3 regions of the Oceanobacillus locisalsi genome follow, and region 2 is predicted to be linked to each of the others. Evidence: riboswitches for the same ligand, from Rfam matches in the RefSeq annotation. Region 2 holds a riboswitch; each other region holds the start of a gene.
What was found. A riboswitch is a leader RNA that binds a small molecule or an ion and turns the genes downstream of it on or off. The one in region 2 is predicted to bind thiamine pyrophosphate.

Region 1: linked by a shared signal. The riboswitch ahead of ACFQ19_RS17580 (YkoF family thiamine/hydroxymethylpyrimidine-binding protein) and the one ahead of thiT (energy-coupled thiamine transporter ThiT) in region 2 are both predicted to bind thiamine pyrophosphate.
Region 3: linked by a shared signal. The riboswitch ahead of thiM (hydroxyethylthiazole kinase) and the one ahead of thiT (energy-coupled thiamine transporter ThiT) in region 2 are both predicted to bind thiamine pyrophosphate.

The regions. Positions count from the first base shown of each region.
Region 1 covers NZ_JBHTKK010000028.1:41,637-48,655, forward strand. Annotated here, with positions in the region: gene ACFQ19_RS17565 (energy-coupling factor transporter transmembrane component T family protein) at 1-441, opposite strand, end outside; gene ACFQ19_RS17570 (ABC transporter ATP-binding protein) at 438-2,015, opposite strand; gene ACFQ19_RS17575 (ECF transporter S component) at 1,993-2,601, opposite strand; gene ACFQ19_RS17580 (YkoF family thiamine/hydroxymethylpyrimidine-binding protein) at 2,601-3,203, opposite strand; TPP riboswitch at 3,306-3,409, opposite strand; gene ACFQ19_RS17585 (D-2-hydroxyacid dehydrogenase) at 3,599-4,531, shown strand; gene ACFQ19_RS17590 (SDR family NAD(P)-dependent oxidoreductase) at 4,734-5,489, shown strand; gene ACFQ19_RS17595 (TetR/AcrR family transcriptional regulator) at 5,690-6,313, shown strand; gene ACFQ19_RS17600 (hypothetical protein) at 6,387-6,665, opposite strand; gene ACFQ19_RS17605 (PH domain-containing protein) at 6,745-7,019, opposite strand, start outside.
Region 2 covers NZ_JBHTKK010000022.1:25,418-32,436, reverse strand. Annotated here, with positions in the region: gene polA (DNA polymerase I) at 1-1,734, opposite strand, end outside; gene pnpS (two-component system histidine kinase PnpS) at 1,925-3,289, opposite strand; gene ACFQ19_RS15555 (response regulator transcription factor) at 3,290-3,982, opposite strand; gene thiT (energy-coupled thiamine transporter ThiT) at 4,492-5,058, opposite strand; TPP riboswitch at 5,210-5,313, opposite strand; gene ACFQ19_RS15545 (M3 family oligoendopeptidase) at 5,377-7,019, opposite strand, start outside.
Region 3 covers NZ_JBHTKK010000012.1:28,531-35,549, forward strand. Annotated here, with positions in the region: gene ACFQ19_RS10885 (BCCT family transporter) at 252-1,829, opposite strand; gene ACFQ19_RS10890 (MerR family DNA-binding transcriptional regulator) at 1,930-2,208, opposite strand; gene ACFQ19_RS10895 (arginase family protein) at 2,661-3,536, shown strand; TPP riboswitch at 3,625-3,727, shown strand; gene thiM (hydroxyethylthiazole kinase) at 3,851-4,630, shown strand; gene ACFQ19_RS10905 (Lin0512 family protein) at 4,709-5,068, shown strand; gene ACFQ19_RS10910 (TetR/AcrR family transcriptional regulator) at 5,195-5,794, opposite strand; gene ACFQ19_RS10915 (ABC transporter ATP-binding protein) at 6,103-6,984, shown strand; gene ACFQ19_RS10920 (ABC transporter permease) at 7,011-7,019, shown strand, end outside.

The sequences.
Region 1 (7,019 bases), on a different contig from region 2:
ACCTGCTAAAATACCATAGGTCAGTTTAGGGGAGAGCTTTGCCTGCTGCATTAAACTGAGCATAAATTTAGTCGGATCCGTCGTCAGGGCAAATAACAAGGATAATGAGATAAAGCATAACGATCGTAATGCCAGGCTGATTCCGACTTGAAAGCTTCCGGAGGTGATCTCGAACCATAGAAACTGAAAAACTACCGGACCGGTATTGTAAGATTCATCGGTATAAAGCATAGTCATCCAAGCCAGTCCAATGGCAAATAGTGAAAGCGGAATAAAAAACAATAGCCATTTTTTTAATGGTATATTAGTGAAAAATAAAGTTAGCATCAATATATATATCAAGAAAATAAGCGGCGTGATCATATCGAAAGCGAAACTTAATAGAATGCCTGGAATTAAAACTGCCAGTGCTTTTATCGTCGGATTAATCGATTGAATCATGGAACAATCGCCGCTTTGCTAGAGAACCTTTTATGATAAGGAGATCGAAGTCTCGCCTTATTTAAAAGCGGAGTCTGTTCCCATAAGTAATCAGGAGCCCCATCAAAAGCAATGCCGCCTTCGTTCAATACAACTGCCCGTTGGCAATGTTTGGCAACTAATTCCATATCATGGGTTACGATCATGACAGCAGTTCCTTGCTCTCTCAAATTGTGAATAATATCCAGCAGCTCCTTGGTCGTCTGATGATCCTGCCCGTACGTTGGTTCGTCAAAGAATAATAGATCAGGGGTTTCATCCAGCATGGTTGCCACACTTAAGCGCCGCTTCTGGCCGCCGCTTAACATAAAAGGATTACGAGCCTGATGCTTTTCTAAATGTAATAATTTCAATAAGGCAGAAGCTCTGCTTTCCAATTGCTTTGCCGGCATGCCATTTAATTGCATACCAAATGTTATTTCCTGATAAACGGCGTCGCGTATAAACTGATGTTCCGGCTGTTGAAAAACAAAACCGGTCCGTTTTCTTAATTCATGTTCTGACCATGCATTTAGATTTTTCTGATGCAAGGTTATCTGACCGTCCTGAGGCTGTTTTAATCGCGTGAGCAACTGCAGCAATGTAGATTTGCCCGCACCATTCTCACCTAAGATTGCCATTAATTCACCTGGATAAATAGAGAACGACACATAATTTAAGATCGATTGTTTTTTATATTGAAAAGCGAGCTGATCAACCTCCATAATAGGTGCTGAATCGTATTCATGAATGGCTGGTAATGCTTGCTCCAGTTCTTTCCGATAGGCCGGCGGAAAGGCAATATGATGGGCGTGCAATTCCTCCCGATAGGCTGAAAAAACCGTAGCTGGCTGATCATCGATAACTACTTGGCTGGCATGGTTTAATACCAGCATCCGATCTGCATAATCCACCCAATCTTCAGCTTGATGTTCAATGACCAGCACCCCTTGCTGCAATTCCTTTTGAAGCCGCATTATAGTTTCAATGAATTCAAGTCTGGAAACCGGGTCTAAATTGGCTGTTGGTTCATCTAAAATTAAATAATCTGGTTCCATCAGCAATACAGAGGCCAAGGCAATTTTCTGCTTCTGTCCTCCTGATAAATCATGGATTTTATGATAGAGAAAATCTTGCATGCCTACTTGTTTTAGTGCTGTTAAGATACGCATATACATTTCTTCTCTTGGTATGGCCATGTTTTCTAAGACAAAAGCTAATTCATCCTCGACACGAATCATACAAAATTGACTCTCTGGATCCTGAAAAACAATGCCGACCTTTTGGTTAAGCTTGCCTTTTGCGTAATCTTGTGTGGCTCTTCCTTGAAAAAGAATCTCGCCTTTCGTTGTTCCTTCTACAGCTTCTGGGTATAGCCCATTAAGGCAGAGGGCAAGAGTGCTTTTACCCGCACCGCTCGCCCCCATCAATAGAGTAACTTCATCCGCATAAAGAGAAACAGTAAGCTGGTTGATAACGGCTTCTGCTTGATCTTGATAGAAAAAAGAAAAATCATTCAATTGGAATAAAGGGTTACGATGCGCTTGATTGCTCATGTCGCTTCTGCCTCTCCTTTCCTAACGGGTAACCGCTCAGTGCTCCTGTAGCTGCTAATTGATCGGCGATATATTTTCCTAATAAACCGGCAATCAGCGCACCACTAATAACACGGGTAATAAACATGGCGATAACAAGCCAGTTCGTATAGGCGTCATACCCGGACATAAAGTAAGCATAAGGAAAGCTTACCGTGGCTGCCAACATACCTGACAGGATCAAAACTCGCAGGCGGTAATCTTTCCACCTTGTGAGAGCAAAGCCAAGTTCTGCGCCAAGACCTTGTACCATACCGGATAAAATCAAAGTTGGTCCTGCAGTAGAGCCGACTAACACCTCTGTTAGTGCTGCAATGGTCTCTGAGGTAAAAGCTACCCCGGGTTTTCGAATAATATAAGCAGCAATAATCGAGACAATAAACCAGACACCAAAGATGAGCTCATAGCTGAGCGGTCCCAATCCAAACGGTGTCAAGACGCCGTACAGCACATTTCCCACTCCGAAAAAAGCAAGGTAGATCAGTCCAAAAACAACTCCAAGAATGGACATCAAAACGATATCTTTCAATTTCCATTGTTTCATGATTATTGCTCCTGTTCTTTTGGATTAGAAGGGCTGTTTGCTGAAATCGTAAACGTCATCGTCACATGTGAAACTACATCCTGCACCTGCTCGAAGGATTGCTGTAAAACGCGGAAAATATCATGCACATCCCCGTCTAATCTTGTCGCATAATGGGCGTGACTGACAGACACTTCCGTAGTTTTGGACCAATCGATCTGCTGATATATTTTTTCCATATAATCTTCTTCGCCTAAAGGATATAGAGAGAATTTACATCCGGCTTGCTGCTGAACCGCTTTCGAAGAGGATTCATTCATCAGCTCGTTACTCTCATCCATATAGACATCAGCCGTTGAGTCGCCAGGGCAGCCGATGGAATACGTGCCGCTCATCGCGACATGCTTCCCTGTTTTAGCAGCATGAAGAAAAAGCGCTTTTGTAACGTCAAAAATATGCACTCTTTTGCCTCTGATACATGTCGTTACATCATCGGTTGATTTCCACACCTTTGACATGTCAACTTCTTCTAATGTTGATAAAATAACCTCCGCAAAATCATCGCTCATCGGAAACAGCGTAAATTGACACCCTGCAATTCGACTTGTACCACATTCGATCGTCATTTCCATACCTCCAATAATATTTATCCATAAAAAAACTGCACTCCGATGGGAATGCAGTTTGTACGTATGTATGAAAAATGTAGCATCAATAAAACGATTGACATACGGTCCACTACACTTCCCCACGCTGGTATTATCCAGATCGGGTATTAAGGGTCAGGTTTTCACCTTCTCAGCTATTTAAAAAAGCTCCCCTAGTGAGATTCGGTTTATGCAGTTGTTATGGTAATTCATATCATATCTAAATTAGTATAAGTTGTAAAGAGGCTTGAGAACCTTCAAAATTTAATACGATCATCTCTAATAGGATGATGTTTTTATATAAAAGCATTATATTGAATATTTTTAAAAAATCAAATAATCCTCTATAATAAAAAAGGAGAGGGGATGTTAATGTGGATATTCAAAAAATAGTTATTGTCAGCCCGATGATAAAGGAATTAAAAGAACACATAGAACAATATAAACTAGACAAAAACATTCGTTACGTAACCGAAGATGTTTTGACTGAAGAAGACCTGGATTGGGCAGATGTTTTTTGCGGTTTTCAAGTACAGAAAGATACTGACTATAGTAAAGTAAAATGGGTACATTCTCTGGGAGCCGGCGTCGATGGTTTTTTGTATCATCAGGACTGGAATGAAAACGTATTATTAACGCGGACCGTTTGCTCGTTTGGGCAGCGTATTGGAGAGTATTGTCTGAGTTATATTCTAAAGGATACCCAAGAACATGCCACTTTTGCAGCACAGCAGGAGAACAAAGTGTGGCGCGAAGTTACTCCTGCGCTATTGGATGCGAAAATAGCAGTGATTTATGGAACCGGCGAAATTGGCAGTACAGTAGCTAATATATTGACGGGGTTTGGAATGAAGGTGTATGGCATATCTTTAAGCGGGAAGCAGAAGCCGGCTTTTGAACAAGTGGCAGCTGCTAGTTCCAATAACTCGTTGATGAAAGAAGCTGATTATGTCATAAATACATTGCCATTAACCGATAAAACAGCTGATTTATTTGATAAATCATTCTTTAACCAAGTTGGGCATATCGGGTTTATCAATGTGGGCAGAGGAAAGTCTGTCGTTGAGGACGACTTGATAGAAGCAATCGATAAGGAGCAGGTGCGATTTGCGGTGCTGGATGTTTGCCGCGAAGAGCCGTTGCCGGAAACGCATGCCTTTTGGAGGCATCCAAATATAACAGTCACGCCGCATATATCCGCTGTGACGACTGCTAAAGAAGCGGCGGATTGTTTTGTTGATACACTGCATAAGGTTGAAGCGGGAGAAGTGTTGGAAAATAAAGTAGATGTTCAAAAAGGATATTGAAAATATTTTTACATGTATTGCTATTTACAGAGTCCAAATGCGAATCAATGATTACAATTTTGACGATGTATAAAAAATAAAACTCCTCAGAAACTATACGATGTACATTATGTTTTGATGTTTATTCATACAAAAAAAGGGAAATATACAATGGGTGTAGGAAATTGTATGTTTTAAGAAGTAGTTCAAGGAGGAGTTTAGATTGAGAGTACAAGATAAAGTAACGCTCATCACAGGAGCTGGAACAGGTATTGGAAAAGAAACAGCTCATTTATTTGCAAAAGAAGGCGCAAAGCTTATTTTGACAGATGTCAATGTGGAGGGTATACAAGAAACAGAAAAAGAAGTAAAGGATCTTGGAGCAGAGGCTATTTCGATAAAGCATGATGTCAGTCAGGAAGCGGATTGGCAAGAAGTTGTTCAAAAAGCAGTGGACCAGTTTGGTACAATTGATGTCTTGTTTAACAACGCTGGTATCTATATTATTAAGCCAGTCACCGAAATTGAATTAGATACATGGAATAAATTAATGAATATCAATGTGACAGGTACTTTCTTAGGTATGAAACATGTGCTTCCAGTGATGCAGAAGCAAAAAAGTGGCTCCATTATCAACGCTTCTTCTGTTGCAGGACTTGGCGGAGCTCCTGGACATGCATTATACGGTGCAAGCAAAGGAGCAGTCCGTATTATGAGTAAGGATGTTGCGATGGAAGTTGCTAAAGATCAGATTCGTGTGAACTCTATCCATCCCGGTTATATTGATACGCAGATGGCAGATTATGGCGCGGAGCAACAAGGAAAATCTACGGAAGAAGTTGGAGAAGGGTATCCGCTTGGCCGTTTAGGAAAACGGGCTGAGGTAGCGAAAACGGTGTTGTTCTTAGCATCGGATGATTCTTCTTATACAACAGGTGCTGAATTTCCGATTGATGGCGGAGCAACGAATTCCCTTTAGGAGAATGGATTAAGTGATAGAGAAGAGGCTTTGACATAGCAGGTCAAAAAAATTCCGGTTGTCCAAATGAGATAATCGGAAATTTTTTTGTTTTGGTTTATTGTCAGTTGTATGAAGTCATCGCATTATTCATGACAAACTTGCTGCATATCCGATATAGTATAGATAGATATGTCTAACGTGATAAGAGGCGAGTGAATATGACAAACAAAGAACCTAAACTGACGAAAAAACAAATAGCGATACTAGAAGCGGCAACGGATTTATTTGCAGAAAAAGGCTATGCAGGGACTTCAACGAGTGAAATTGCCAATAAAGCAGAGGTAGCAGAAGGAACGATTTTTAAGCATTTTAAATCGAAAAAAGGACTGCTGCTGGCGGTTGTTTCGCCAATGATGGTGAAGTGGATTGCCCCCATGATAAAAAAAGATCTGAATAAGGTGCTTGATCAGGAATTTGAGTACATTCAAGATTTTATTCGGGCGATGATTGAAAATCGAAAAGAATTCATCCAAAATAATTTGCCGATGTTAAAAATATTGGTGCAGGAAATTCCGTTTCATCCCGACCTGAAAGAAAAGTTTATTGAATATGTGGGAAATGATGTTTTTGATAAGCTGCGAGAAATTGTCACGTATTATCAAGAAAAAGGGCAGCTGGCGGATATAAAGACGGATGCCATTATACGTACGGTTGCTTCGTCTATTTTATCGTATATTGTAGCTCGTTACGTGTTTCTTCCGGAAATCAATTGGGATGAAGAAGAAGTAGAGACAGAAAGAATTATACAAATATTGGAGAAAGGAATTATACAGAAAGCATAGTGCTTGAATGAAAAATTCCTCAGATTTTCACGTTCATTAAAAGTCTGAGGAATTTTTTCAGTTTATCTATTTTTTACTCCCGATTTTTCTGCTTCTCTTGGATTGGATATAAAAGATAATAAAAGAAGATGCCTGTTAAAAAGGAAAGAATACAACCCAAGAGAGACAGGTGAGAATAAAAACCGCCTTGACTTGTTTCCATCTCAAATAGACCAGTTCCAAAGATAGTAGCATGGATAGGTATACCTAAAATAGAAAACATTTTCAGGATAAAGGGCGCGCAAAGGATGATTACAACATAAATCATAACAAAGCCGAACCCGCATAAAATACTCTGCAGTATTTTCATCATGCATTGCCTTCTTTCAAATAAAAAACTTTACTCCGTGGGCATTTTACGGACGCTTCTTTGTGAGAAAAAGCAATTTATATTATTCCTTTAACATGTACCATCTGTCAAATGCTTTGCACCATTCGATAGGAAGATGATTTACCCTTGTATGCATAACAGGCTTTGCACGATTGCTTATCACAATTGAAGTTAATCCAAGCTTTTGCTGTACGATATGACGTGTCAGCTGTAATTCCGATATCTTCTTTCTCTTTGACAGAAAGAATCTTGTGTTAAATCCACCAGTCTTGAACTGGACACATGTCTTGTTTAACTTATAGCGGGTTTGATAAGAAGAAAGCAGTCTGGACATCA
Region 2 (7,019 bases):
CAGCAGTAATTTCGGTATAATTTCATGCTGATCGGCAAGTTGTTCCAACACATCTGCCGCTGTAGAATAACCTGTCTTTGTTTTCTTGATAACAGGAAGACCTAAATCTTCAAATAATACAGGTCCCAGCTGCTTTGGTGAATTCAAGTTGAATTCTTTGCCTGCCAGTTCATATACTTCTTTTTCCAGTTTATCCAGTCGTTCCTTCAAATCTTCTCCCATTTCTTTCAGACGATCCACATCTACTAAAACACCATGGTGTTCCATCTCAGCAAGAATCAGTGCAAGCGGCATTTCTAAATGCTTTAATAAATCCGCTTGTTCATTCTCCTCTAATTCCTTCTCCATCCCAGGATACAATTCCAGCAGCGTATCAGTTTTCCGGATGACGTGCTCACTGAGAACCGCTTCTTCCGGCACCTGTTGTTTCGCTCCTTTTCCGTACACCTCTTCATCAAAGGACACATCATATTTTCCTTTTCTGCTTGCAATCCCCGGAATATCGTGGTTATTTTCAGCAGGATTAATTAAATAAGAAGCAAGCAAGGCATCAAACACAATGCCTTCTATTTGAATATCACGACGTAATAAGGCAACTTTTGTCCGTTTTGCATCAAATACAATCTTCTTTTTCGCAGGGTCTTCCGCCCATTTTTTGAAAGCCGACGATTCCGCTGCTACAGAAATAGGAATAAAACTTTTTTTATTTTCATTGACAACCCCGATTCCTTCAATTGGTTCGGTATGATAGTTTTCTCCCAGCATTTCTACAACAAGGGCATCCTGTTTGGAAAATAGCGCTTCTGTTACTTCTTCCACGATGCTATAATCTATTTCTTTGTATCCTGCTTTCTCCTCTTCCGCTTCTTCTGTTCCGGAAATTCGCGTTAATAGCGACTGGAAACCTAAGTCCATAAACATATTACGAACAGATGCTGTGGAGAAGCCTTCATAAACAGCATCATCCAATTGAACGGTAATGGGCGAGTCCCGGTTAATGGTAGCTAAATCCTTACTCATTATCGCATCATCACGATAGGTTGTTAAATTTTCCTTCAGCTTTTTCCCGCTGACCTCATCTAAGTGTTCGTACACTTTCTCTAATGTATGAAACTGTGTTAACAGTTTGGTAGCTGTTTTTTCACCGATTCCCGGAACGCCAGGAATATTATCTGAACTGTCTCCCATCAGTCCTTTCAAATCCGTAATCTGTTCCGGGGTTACTTGCATCTTTTCGAATAGGTAAGAGGGTGTATAGTTTTCAATTTCACTGATTCCTTTTTTGGTCACCCGGACAGTCACCTGGTCCGATACAAGCTGCAGTAAATCTTTGTCGCCGGAGAACACGGTTATGTCCCATTCTTCGTTATCTGCCTGTTTCGATAATGTTCCAATAATATCATCTGCTTCATATTGATCCAGCTGGTAATGTTTAATACCAAACGCATCGAGCAGTTCTTTTAAGACAGGAAATTGTTCAGAAAGTTCCGGGGGTGTTTTTTCCCGGCCTCCTTTATATTCTTTATACGTTTCGTGGCGGAAAGTCGTTTTTCCTGCATCAAAAGCAACAAGCATATGTGTCGGCTGCTCTTCTTCTAAAATCCGAAGCAATATCGTAGTAAAACCATAGATACCATTGGTATAAACGCCTTTTTCATTATTTAACAGCGGCAACGCAAAAAAAGCGCGATAAATAATACTGTTGCCATCAATTAAGATCAGCTTTTGGGTCATCATTCTGTCTCCTTTATCTTTCATCGCTAATTGTAATCTTATTTTATCATGTTTAGAGAAAACTGCATAATGCGTATACGTAGGTTATCCTTTACTCCCTTATCTTATAACGGCAGTTCTTTCATTTATAAAGTGACACTTCCTTCCGTTACCCTACAAGAACAAAAGCCACCACCCGGGCGGTGATGACTTAAGGTTTTGGTATATATACATGGACTGCTGTTCCTTTGTCCACTTCACTTTCTAAAACAATTTCCCCTTGGTGAACCTCGACTATATGCTTTACTATAGCGAGTCCAAGGCCGGTTCCTCCCGTATTTCTGCTTCTGTCCTTATCCACTCTGTAAAAGCGTTCAAACACTCTGGAAGTCGCCTTTTGTTCAATACCGATTCCTGTATCCTCAATGAGAATATGAACACGTTCATTTTCTTCATTTATGCTTAAATGGATATTTCCTCCAGATGGTGTATAGTTAATCGCATTATCTACGAGATTGATAATAACCTGCTTCAATTTATCAGAATCTGCATACACGTCTGTATCCGGAGAAATCGATGTTGTAAAATCTAAATCTTTTTTTGCTGCTTTTTGTTCCAGTTGCGGCAGCACTTCATCTATCATTTGTTTCGCATTAAAACGCTCTTTTTCCAGTTGGAAATCTTCCCTTTCCAGGCGGGAAAGTTCTAACAGATCTTCTATAAGCAATTGCAGCCTGTGGCTTTCCTTATATATAATCTCAATAAACTCTTCTGCCGCTTGCTCATCATGTTGCTTTTCCTTTAATGTTTCCGCAAACCCACGTATAGACGTAATAGGTGTACGCAATTCATGAGAAACATTCGCAACAAAATCTTTACGCATTTTTTCTAACCGCTTCAATTCTGTTATATCATAAATAACCAGTACAGCCCCCTTAATCATATTATGCTCGTTAAAAACAGGTGCAGCAATAACTTCCATATAGTTTTTAGTCAGCCCGCGCTCGTTTTTAAACTGTTCTTTGACAGGCTGTTCATACAGAAATGTTTCTTGGACAACATTGTGCATGGCTTCATTTTCAAATACATCATAATATAAATGACCGCGATACTGTTTATCTTCCCCTTGAAACATTTCCAAGAAACCTCGATTCACCAGGTGAACGTACCCTTTTTCATCAATCAGCGCGAGGCCGTTTTTCATATTATCGATAATAGAAGTTAATTGCTCTGCCTGCATTTGTTCCTGAATCGTAATTTCATTCATATTCCGCGCTAATTTATTGATGTTTTTGCTTAATTGCTCCATTTCTTTACTATTACTGTTGTTAAAGCGGGCTGAATAATTTCCTTTAATCATTTCATTTACTGTTTTTGAGGCTTTATTAAGCGGTCTTGCGTATTTGTTATAAAATTGCATAAATATAATAGAAATCACTAAAAATTCTACTAATATAATAGCTATGATAAAAATCCAATTTCCTTGAGCTTGTACCATCAGCCACCCTGATAATATCAGGACCACCGTGATGCCAAGAATATTTGGAAACAATGGCTTTGAAAATAATATATGCATTTAAACCGGCTCCTCTAGTTTATAACCTAACCCACGAACTGTTTTGATATATACAGGCTTTTTAGAATCAGGTTCAATTTTATCCCGCAGATGGCTTACATGCACATCCACGATTCTCGTATCTCCCATGAAATCATAATCCCATACACTGCTGAGTAATTGATCTCGGGAAATGACTTTTCCTTTATGTTTAGCCAAATAGTACAGGAGTTCAAACTCTTTTCTTGTAAAAGTAATTAATTCTTCTTTTATTTCTGCTTCATAGCGCTCCGGGTAAATTGTTAAATCTTTTATTCGCAGAGACTGAAAATAATCCCCTTCCGGCCGCTGTGACCTCCTGATAATGGCCTTCACACGGGCAACCACTTCTTTCGGGCTGAACGGTTTTGTCAAATAATCATCTGCTCCGAGCTCCAGACCAAGGATTTTGTCAATTTCCTCATCTTTTGCTGTCAGCATTAAAATCGGTGTGTCCATATCATTTTTTCGAAGTTTCCTGCATACTTCTATCCCGTCTAATTTCGGGAGCATTAAATCTAAAATAATCAATTCATAGCGGTTAGATGAAGCTTTCTCGTAAGCCTCTTCCCCGTCGTATGCCACGTCTGTCGTAAACCCGGCATTCTCGATATTGTATTTTAGCAACGTCACAATGGATTGTTCATCATCTACGATTAGAATTTCTTTATCCATTTGGAAAATCCCCCCTTAATTCATATATACGTTCCCATTGATAAAAAATCCTTCTTTAAATAAGATTTTCTCGAAGGAAAAGGAACATAAAAATATATTGCTTTCATCTTTATTTTCTTTATTCTACCATTATTTAGCCAGATAGCCTATTCCATAACAGAATGTTAATAAAACTTAACAAAATTAACATTCTGTTGAAAAAGAGTAGAAGGTGTAAGGCTGCCGCTGCGGCGGACCGTTTTGCTTTCCGACGTACAACGGTTTTTGATGGAGCGAGTAACCGCAGTCCCAGGACGTCGGAAAGCGAAGGGCTTGGCCGGAGTAGTCGCTATACACCATATTCTGATCAAAAAATAAAAGAATGTTTAAACTTAACATGATAATAGAGAGCGTGTTCATCCTGAAACAGCAAGGTTTATATACTTATTCTTTAGTGCGAACGTTGAGAAAATGAAATAAAAATCCTGAAGCAAGGCATGCTGCAGGATTTTTGTGTGAGGGAGTTTTCTTTACATTTTTCCTACTAATGTTCTCGGCTGTTTATAAAACAAAAGAAATACAATAATAAGACTTAAAACAAAAGATGGAATCATATAAGATGAATTATAAATTAATGAATAGAGCCAGGCTGGCTGCCCTTCTACTGCTGAACCGAAGAACACCATTCCGGCAATATAATGACAAATAAAACGGGCTGCTGAACCCAGGAATACGCCTGTCAGAATGTAGATAAAAGATTTTTTTATCTGCTTCTTTTTCATATTGTCGATAACCTGCTTGGAAAACACTCCAGCCAGTCCGACAACAGTGAAAGCTAGCCCATATTCAATAATGCCCTGTACCGGGTGCAAGATATAAGCCGTACCTGTAGCCACCTGCAGTATTCCCCAGAGGAACCCGGACAATAAGCCTCCCTTTAATCCCCACCGGAAAGCAACAATAAAGACAGGAATCATTGCAAAAGATACAGACCCTCCTTGCGGCCAGAGTGTAAATCCAATTGGTAAAATATCCAGTAATAAAGCCAGTGCTGTAAAGATAGCTACTTCGACCAAAAACAATGTTTTATTTTTCAAATGTTTCTCCCCCATTTACATGAAACAATCATAATTTAATACTTTCCTAACGCACAAAAAAGTAATGCCAAGGGGAGTCTTCTTGATGGTCATGTTCTTCCAATAATCATAAAAGAACATTTTACACTCCGCTCACACATTACTTTTATATCCATCAAAAAGTCCACAATCCCTGCGCCAGCGTTAACTGACAGGTTCAAAGGGTCAGAACACAAACATGTCCACTCTCAGCCAAAGGCTCCCCTTGCAGGCTTTTTTATTCACTTTTTTGTATAAATGTAGTATAAATCACTTTTAGATAATTCGCAATAGACGTGATTACTTTTCCAGTTTCTTGGCTAGTTCTAAAAATTCCTGGACATCCTGTTTACATATTTCCATTGCATTTTCCCAGAAATCAGGTTTTGTCAGATCCACCTGCAGATGCTTTTCAGCAAGTTGTTCCACAGTCATCCGGCCGGTATCTCTTAATAATGTAATATATTTTTCTTCAAAATTACCTTCATATTCTTTCGCATATGCATAAATTCCCTGACTGAATAAATAACCGAATGTATAAGGGAAATTATAGAACGGTACATTGGTAATATGAAAATGCAGCTTGGACGCCCAAAAATGCGGGTCGTATTCAGACAAACTTTCGCAATACGCTTCTTTTTGTGCTTCTACCATAAGCTCATTCAACCGGTACGTGCTTACCATCCCCTGTTTGCGTTCTTTATAGAATTGTTTCTCGAATAAGAAGCGGGCATGGATATTCATAAAGAAAGCAATGCTGCGTGACACTTTATCTTCTAATAAGGTCAACTTTTCTTCATCTGTTTGAGCCATTTTTACCGACGCATCTGCGACAATCATTTCCGCAAACGTGGAAGCAGTTTCTGCCACATTCATGGCATAACCTTGATTTAACCCATTTACATCATTCATCACATACTGATGATAACCATGCCCTAATTCATGGGCCAGTGTCGCGATATTGGAAGGCGTTCCTGAGTAAGTCATAAAGATACGGGTCTGCTCACTGACAGGAAAGCTCGTACAGAAACCTCCAGGACGTTTCCCTGCCCGATCTTCCGCTTCAATCCAGCGTTTCTCAAATGCCATTTGTGCGAAATCCGCCATTTGCGGGCTGAAACTGCGGAATTGTTCCACAATAAAAGCCGCTCCCGCATCATAGCTCATCTTTTCTATATTTGACCGGATAGGAGCATGTACATCAAAAATGCTTAATTCGTCCAAACCCAGCAGAGAAGCTTTTTGGTGTAAGTAATTAACAAATAGCGGTTTGTGTTTTTCAATCGCTCCCCACATCGCATGCAACGTTTCTTGCTGCATCCGATTTTTCTCTAAGGGCTCTTTCAACACATTCTCCCAACCGTAATGTTTATAAGTTTGCAGCCGAAAGCCCGCCAAGTGATTTAACGTCTGTCCGAATAAAGCTTCATTCTTTTTCCATGCATCACTGATTTGGCGAAAAACATGCTCTCTTTGCGCACGATCAGCAGTGGATAATTTATTTGAGGCCTGTCCGACAGAGTAAGGCTGCACCTCTCCGTTCTCTTCTATATCGATTGTCATGTTGCCGACAACCGCTTCATACATCTGATTCCAGGCATGGTATCCATCTATTGCTAAATCGCTGATTAAAATTTCTTCGTTTTCCGACAATTGTTCACGTGCTCGTTCTCTCCTTTCAGTTAATATAAATTGCAGCGGTTTCATTGTGTCTTGTACAAGCAGCCGGTTCCACGCAGTATCTGTTATTGCTGCCAGTTTCTGATCAATTATTTTCGTAAGCGCGCTATACGCTGCTGCTATTTGAGCTCTTTTGGCAACATAGATTTCAGCTTGTTTATCTGTTACATCTTGGGCACTTAAACAACTGATATAAGCTCCCATCTCACGTACCTTTTTCGTTATCCGTTCTAAATCACATACGATCTTTTCCCAGTTTTCAA
Region 3 (7,019 bases), on a different contig from region 2:
GAATCGTCAAGCTGTTTTTTGCAAGCATTTGTCCAATTTAGAAGATAAAATGGACAAGAAGCAGGAATAAAATAAGAAGGTAAATGCTGTTTGCTTTTGTAATTGATTAGTAAGAGGATATAAAACGACATTTTATTTTTGGATGAAATGAACTAACATGTCATATTTCACCTAAAAACCCTTGTATCACTTTGATACAAGGGTTTTTAGGTGAAATATTGCTTCAATGATATATTTGTTGAATCATTCGGTTAATCATTTTCTCGCTCTTCTGCTTCTGTTCGTTTTATATATTCTTGCATTCTTCTTTTATTCGGCGTAATAGTCAAACCTAAATATTTTCTTTCCCGGTTTGCGTCTTTGAAGAAAGAGATAGCCATTAATATGACGACTACACTAAACGGCAATGCCGATATAATGGCGGCAGACTGCAAGGCGTCCAATCCGGTTTCTCCGCCTGATAATAGTAATACAAACGCAATTGCGGATAATGATACGCCCCATACCACTTTGATAAAGTTCTTCGGATGCAGGGTTCCAAAAGCGGTCTGCATACCTAATACAAATGTTGCGGAGTCTGCTGATGTAACAAAGAAAGATGCAATCAGCACGAGCGCAATAACAGATAGAATAATACTCAAAGGCAGTTCATTGAAAATACCGAATAACTGCGTCTCAGGCGGCAAATTAAATATTTGTGGTGCACCTTGGCCCGCTTCGATTCCTGTCATACCGAACGCGCTGAACCAGAATATACTTACAAGGGTCGGAACACATAATACGGCTAAAACAAACTCCCGGATAGATCTACCGCGGGAAACTCTAGCAATAAAAATGCCGACAAATGGGCTCCAGCTCATCCACCAGCCCCAATAATATAATGTCCAGCTCTGCATCCATTCATGTTTCTGATCGTTTAATGGCGCTGCATCCAGACTGCTAAATAAAAGTGTTGTTAAGTAATCGCCTGTTGAACTTGTTACCATGTTGAGAATAAGTAATGTTGGTCCTAAAATCAACATAAACAGGAATAACAGCCCTGCTAAAATCATGTTTAAATTACTTAAATACTGTATTCCTTTGCTTAATCCGCTCCAAGCACTGATTAAGAACAATACGGTAACAATGGCGATAATAATTCCTTGAGTAATTATGTTATTAGGAACATTAAAGAGATAATTTAGACCTCCGTTAATTTGCATGGCTCCTACACCTAAGGAAACAGCTACACCGATAATCGTTGCAAACACAGCTAATACGTCAACGATATTTCCTAATGGCCCGTCTACACGATTACCAAATATAGGTCGTAATGTTTTCGATAAAAGGCCGACTTCTCCTTTTCTGAATTGGAAATAAGCCAATGCCAATGCAACAATCCCATACACAGCCCAAGGGTGGAATCCATAATGCAGGAAAGTGGATCGCATTGATTCCGCTAAGGCAGCTCTGGTTTCCGGGTCAGTTGTAGGCGGTGCAAGGTAATGGGAGATTGGCTCTGATGAACCGTAAAATACTAACCCGATTCCCATACCAGCGCTAAATAACATGGTTAACCAGGAAATAGTGTTGAACTCCGGTTTATCTGTTGGTTTCCCCAATTTCAATTTACCAATAGGACTGATACCCAAGAAGATACAGAAAAATAAGATGACAGTGAATACTGCCATATAATACCATCCGAAAGTTTCTGTAACCCAATCGCCGATTGCTCCTGAATAATGTCCAAATTGATCAGGAAAAACAGCACCCAGCACAACTAATATGCCGACGATAACCGACGCATACGTAAATACGCTGGAAAAGTTTTTATTCGATTTTTTAGTCATGACAAATTTTTCTCCTCCTAAATCTAAGAAAGCTATTTTTTATTTTAACATAACCGTAAAAGGAAGCAAGTAAACCTGTTATTTATTTGTCGAACGCTGTTTATTGCAGATGTTCGAATTGTATCTGGTTGTATTTTCCGTAAAAAATTTCACTTAGAACTAAAACAAAACGGTATAACCCAAGAAGAAATAGGGGAACTGACAACGTACGTGGAATTGTATACAAGAGGAGTGGCTTTTCATGATAATATCTGTAGTTACTTTCAGGATCTATGAAAGCAGGAGTGAATAAATCGATTTTGTCATAATACCTTAATGACTGGATGGAAATATTATTTAATTTGGCTGTCTCGCCGATGGAGTATAGGTTTTTGTGCATGTTATATTCTCCTCTTATATTGTTCTATTTTAAATAATAAAGGAATAATAGCTTCAGCAAAAGGTAAGGAATAAAGGATAGAATAATATAATCGATTCTTGTTCGTTGATATCACTCTGTAAATTTATTCGAGAATGGTATGCTGAGAGTGGAGGTAATTTCCTGGGAAATAAAGAAACTGTCATTTTTAATTTTTAACTGGCAACTGAGACTGACGAAACAAATTGTAAAATGATTGCGTTCATTCGTATACAGTAGTATTAAAGGTAAAGTAACAAATAGCCGTATTGCAATAAAGGCGTGTTATATTAGCTATCTTGGTTAATAGTAGAAGCATTTAGGGAAAACAAGTAGAAATAGAGCAACCCATTTTGAATGAATAAAAGAAGATATAGCATTAATGTATCAACAAGCTTATTTAAAGCAGAAAACCAAAGAAAGGAAGAATAAATATGGCACAAAATAAAAAGACTATAAGACTGCTATTCCCGCAGTGGCAAGGAGGAAATAACCCCGATTATGCTTTTGGAGGTGAACTATTAGCACACATTGCGCCGAAAAGTAAAACAAGCGAAACATTTGAAGTAGAAGTGGATACAGACTTTGAAAAGAAATTAGAAGTGAAAAATGGTGTAAAAGGTGAGCACGTCATATCGCAACAAATGAAAAAAACAGCTGACATTCTGAAAGAACAGCAGCCGGATAAAGTCATTATATTTGGCGGAGACTGTTCCATGGATCAAGTGCCATTTGATTATTTAAGCGGAAAATATGGTGATAAACTAGGGATTTTATGGTTGGATGCACATCCGGATATTGCAACAACAAATGATTCGACAGATGTTCATGAGATGGTGGCGGCCAATTTGCTGGGAAAGGGTGCGCCTCAATTTGTTACAGAAGTAAAAAACCCGGTGCCCTTGAGCCATATGATGTATGCAGGATTAATAGAAAAGGATTTACGTGATAGGGACAAGTTAGTAAAAGAATTACATGTCCCCTTTGTCGGTCCGGAGGAGTTAAAAGAAAATAGCGATCCGATTATGGATTGGATAAAAGAAAATAACATTGCATATTTAGCTGTTCACTTTGACTTGGATGTTTTATCCCCGAAGGATTTTCGTTCTATTTATCCGGCAGAGCCATATACGGACTCAGAAGATTTTCCTGCGGCAGTTGGTGAAATGAAACTTGCACAAGTTGCTCGTGTATTAAATGATGTTTCTGAACAAGCTGAAATTGTTGGACTAGGGATAGCTGAACATCTGCCTTGGGATGCTATTAATCTTAGAAAAACATTGTCTCAAATATCGATTTTCAATGATTGATTATAATAAAGACAGGCTAATAGTGTACACCTATTGTATCCCTTTACAATATGAAAATATAATATTAAAATGAATGTAACATTGAATAATAAACCACTAGGGGTGCCGTCTGGCTGAGATAAGATTTGCATCTTAATCCCTTTGAACCTGATCTAGCTCATACTAGCGTAGGAAAGTGGAGATGGCGGATATACGGTGTATTTATATCTTTTACGTAAAAGTAACCACTCCATTTCGGGGTGGTTTTTAATTTATTAAAGCAATTCTTGCAAATTTTGTATTTGGAATAATTAGAAAAAAAGGAGTGTTTTGTTATGGATTATATCGGGAAAATCAGAAGTAGAAACCCGCTTATCTATAATGTCATCAATGAAGTAGCCACGAATTTTGCCGCAAATGGATTGATTGCAATCGGTGCTTCTCCGGCTAATTCGCATACTCCAAAAGAAGCAGTGGAGAATGCGCAACATGCTCAAGCTGTTGTGTTGAATCTTGGAACACTGACGGAGGAACGTGCAGAGGCCATGTTGATTGCAGGGAAAACAGCGAATGAGGAAGGGGTTCCTGTTATTTTGGATCCGATTGCTGCTGGAGGAACAACATTTCGGACAGAAGTCATTGATAAGCTGCTGGAAAAAGTTCAATTTACAGCTATTCGGGCCAATGCAGGAGAAATTGCTGTACTAGGAAATGTGTTTGAATCCATGAAAAGTCCTGACTCCACCATTGCGGAAATTGATCCGGAAATCGCAAAGGCAGTAGCAAAAAAATATAATACAGTCGTCATTGCAACTGGAAAAACAGACGTGATTACCGATGGTGTTCGTACAACATTTTGCAGTAATGGGGATGCCATGTTGCAGAATATCACAACGAGCGGATGTCTGCTCACTTCGCTGATCGGACCGTATGTCAGCGTTGGGGAAGATGTGTATGAGGCAAGTGTTGAGGTAACTGCTGCTTATGGAATTGCAGCGGAGTTGGCAATGAAAAAAGCAGAAGGACCCGGTTCCTTTATTCCAGCATTGTTGGATACATTATATTTTCTGGATCAAAACACAGTAAATAAGTATAAGCGGCTGGAAGAATGGTAGTATGTATGATTTCAGAGAAATGGGAATGTAGAAAATAATTATGCAGAAACGATAAAAATCAGGAAGGAGAGCAAAAACATGGAACAAATGATATTTATTCAGACAGGTACAGGCGTAGATTTACACGGGCAAAATATTAACGAAGCTTCCAAACGTGCTGTGACAAATGCAATTCATTCTAATTCAATGCCGGGAATTCAAGGCGCGCTGCCTGATCAAGACTTAAACAACATGAAGGTAAATGTGAAATTGGGTATTCCAGGAGATATGGAACATTTGGATGAAGGAAAGATAAAGCAATTGATACCGTATGGCACGGTGACGGTGGAAAAGTTAGATGGCGGGCTGATTACAACAAGCGGTGTCTATCTAAGTGACCAAGAAGATAAAAATGACTTAATGTATATTGTCAATGCTGTTGTCGAAGTGGGATATTAGGAAGACAGAAAAAAAAAGAATGAAGTGAAAGGAAAGGTATTCCTTTTGCGTCCTGCTGAGAAAAAAAGCCGGATAATTCCCGGCTTTTTTTGTTGCAATTACTTTAAAAGAAAGCATCGAGCAAGATCAATCCTTCCTCGGTGCAATTCCTTTAATAAGCATTTCTGTCCATTCTTCGGTATAAGGGGCAATTTTCTCATAAATCTGCGGCTTGGAAATCCCTTCTACAATCGCCTGGAAATACAGCAGCAGAAATTCATCCGAATATTTCAGATCCACTTTTCCTTCTTTCCGGCCTCGGTGAAATAAATCCAACAACATACCATAATTTATTTCATTAAATTTCTGCATCATTAAAGATAAGCCTTCCTCGTCCTTTGCTGTAAAAAAATCCATCATTCGCATGTAAAAGGGGTGACTGATTTTATCCAACAGACCGATTTTATTTTGACTCAATGCAATCAATGTTTCTTCAAAAGGTTTATTTTCAGCCATAATATTTTTTGCATCCGTAATCAGCCGGTTAATAAAATCTTGGAAAACTTCACGAATCAGGTTATCCTTGCTGCCAAAATATTTAAAAAGGGTAGCTTTGCCGACATTCGCATGTTTCGCAATTTCCTCCATGGTTACATTGCCGGTATCTGTATCTCCGTTCATCAGTTCAAAAGCTGCTTCTAAAATCTGCTTTTTCTTTTCTTCTGTTCTTTTTTCAAAACCATTCACATATATGACCTGCTTTCTGTTGAACAAACATTCATAAAAAAATTTGTAAATGAACGTCTCTCTTCCTATTTATTATATCCGTCTAATTATGAACTGGCAAATAAAAAATAGTATATATTATATTGACTTCAAAGATAAAAAAGAATAATATTGAACCATATTATAGATTAATGGTTTTAAACTTTTTGTTTAATCTTTATTTTTGAACTGTTATATGATTAATGGTTTTATTTTGTCTGCTTCAAGGGGTGAAGAACAGAACTAAATAAAACCGTATATGAAATAAGGAGAGAAGAGGTGTCAGTCTTATGACAAACATTGTGAAATTACAAGGCTTGCAAAAGAAGTTTGGTAAGTTTCAAGCATTAAGTGATGTGACCTTTACTGTAGAAGCGGGGGAGGTCGTCGGATTTATCGGTCCGAATGGCGCTGGTAAGTCAACCACGATTCGCGCTTTATTGGGAATTATTAAAAGGGATGCCGGCCAGGCAGAGATTTTTGGGAAGGACGTTTGGAAGGAAAGCTTGGAAATTCATAAACGTATTTCCTATGTGCCGGGAGATGTTGCGCTCTGGGGGAGTTTGACAGGCGGTGAAATCATTGACCTGTTTATGAAGCTACATGGCGGCGGAGATAAGCAAAAACGGGATTATTTAATCAAACGTTTTGAACTGGATCCGAAGAAAAAGGCTAAAGGGTACTCCAAAGGAAATCGGCAAAAAGTTGGTTTGATCGCCGCTTTATCTGTGGATTCGGATTTATATATTTTTGATGAGCCGACTTCTGGGCTAGATCCGTTGATGGAAGCTGTTTTTCAGGAAGAAGTAGAAAAAATCAAGGAAGCAGGAAAATCCATTTTGCTGTCATCGCATATTTTGAGTGAAGTAGAGCGATTAGCGGACAGGGTCGTCATTATCCGCCAAGGGGAGATTGTAGAGTCCGGGACATTGGATGAATTACGGCATTTGACCCGTTCTGCAGTTACTTTATCCACAGAAGCGGATGTTTCGCCAATGGAATTTGTAGAAGGTGTCCATGATTTTACGCAAAAAGATAATCAAGCTACTTTTTCTGCTGACAATAAATACATCAATACGATTCTATTGGAAGCAACGAAACTGGGCGTGAAGAAGTTTGAAGCTGTTCCGCCGACATTGGAAGACTTATTCATGCGGCATTATGAAGGATAAGTGCGGATATAGGAGGTGAAAGAACCATGAAGGAA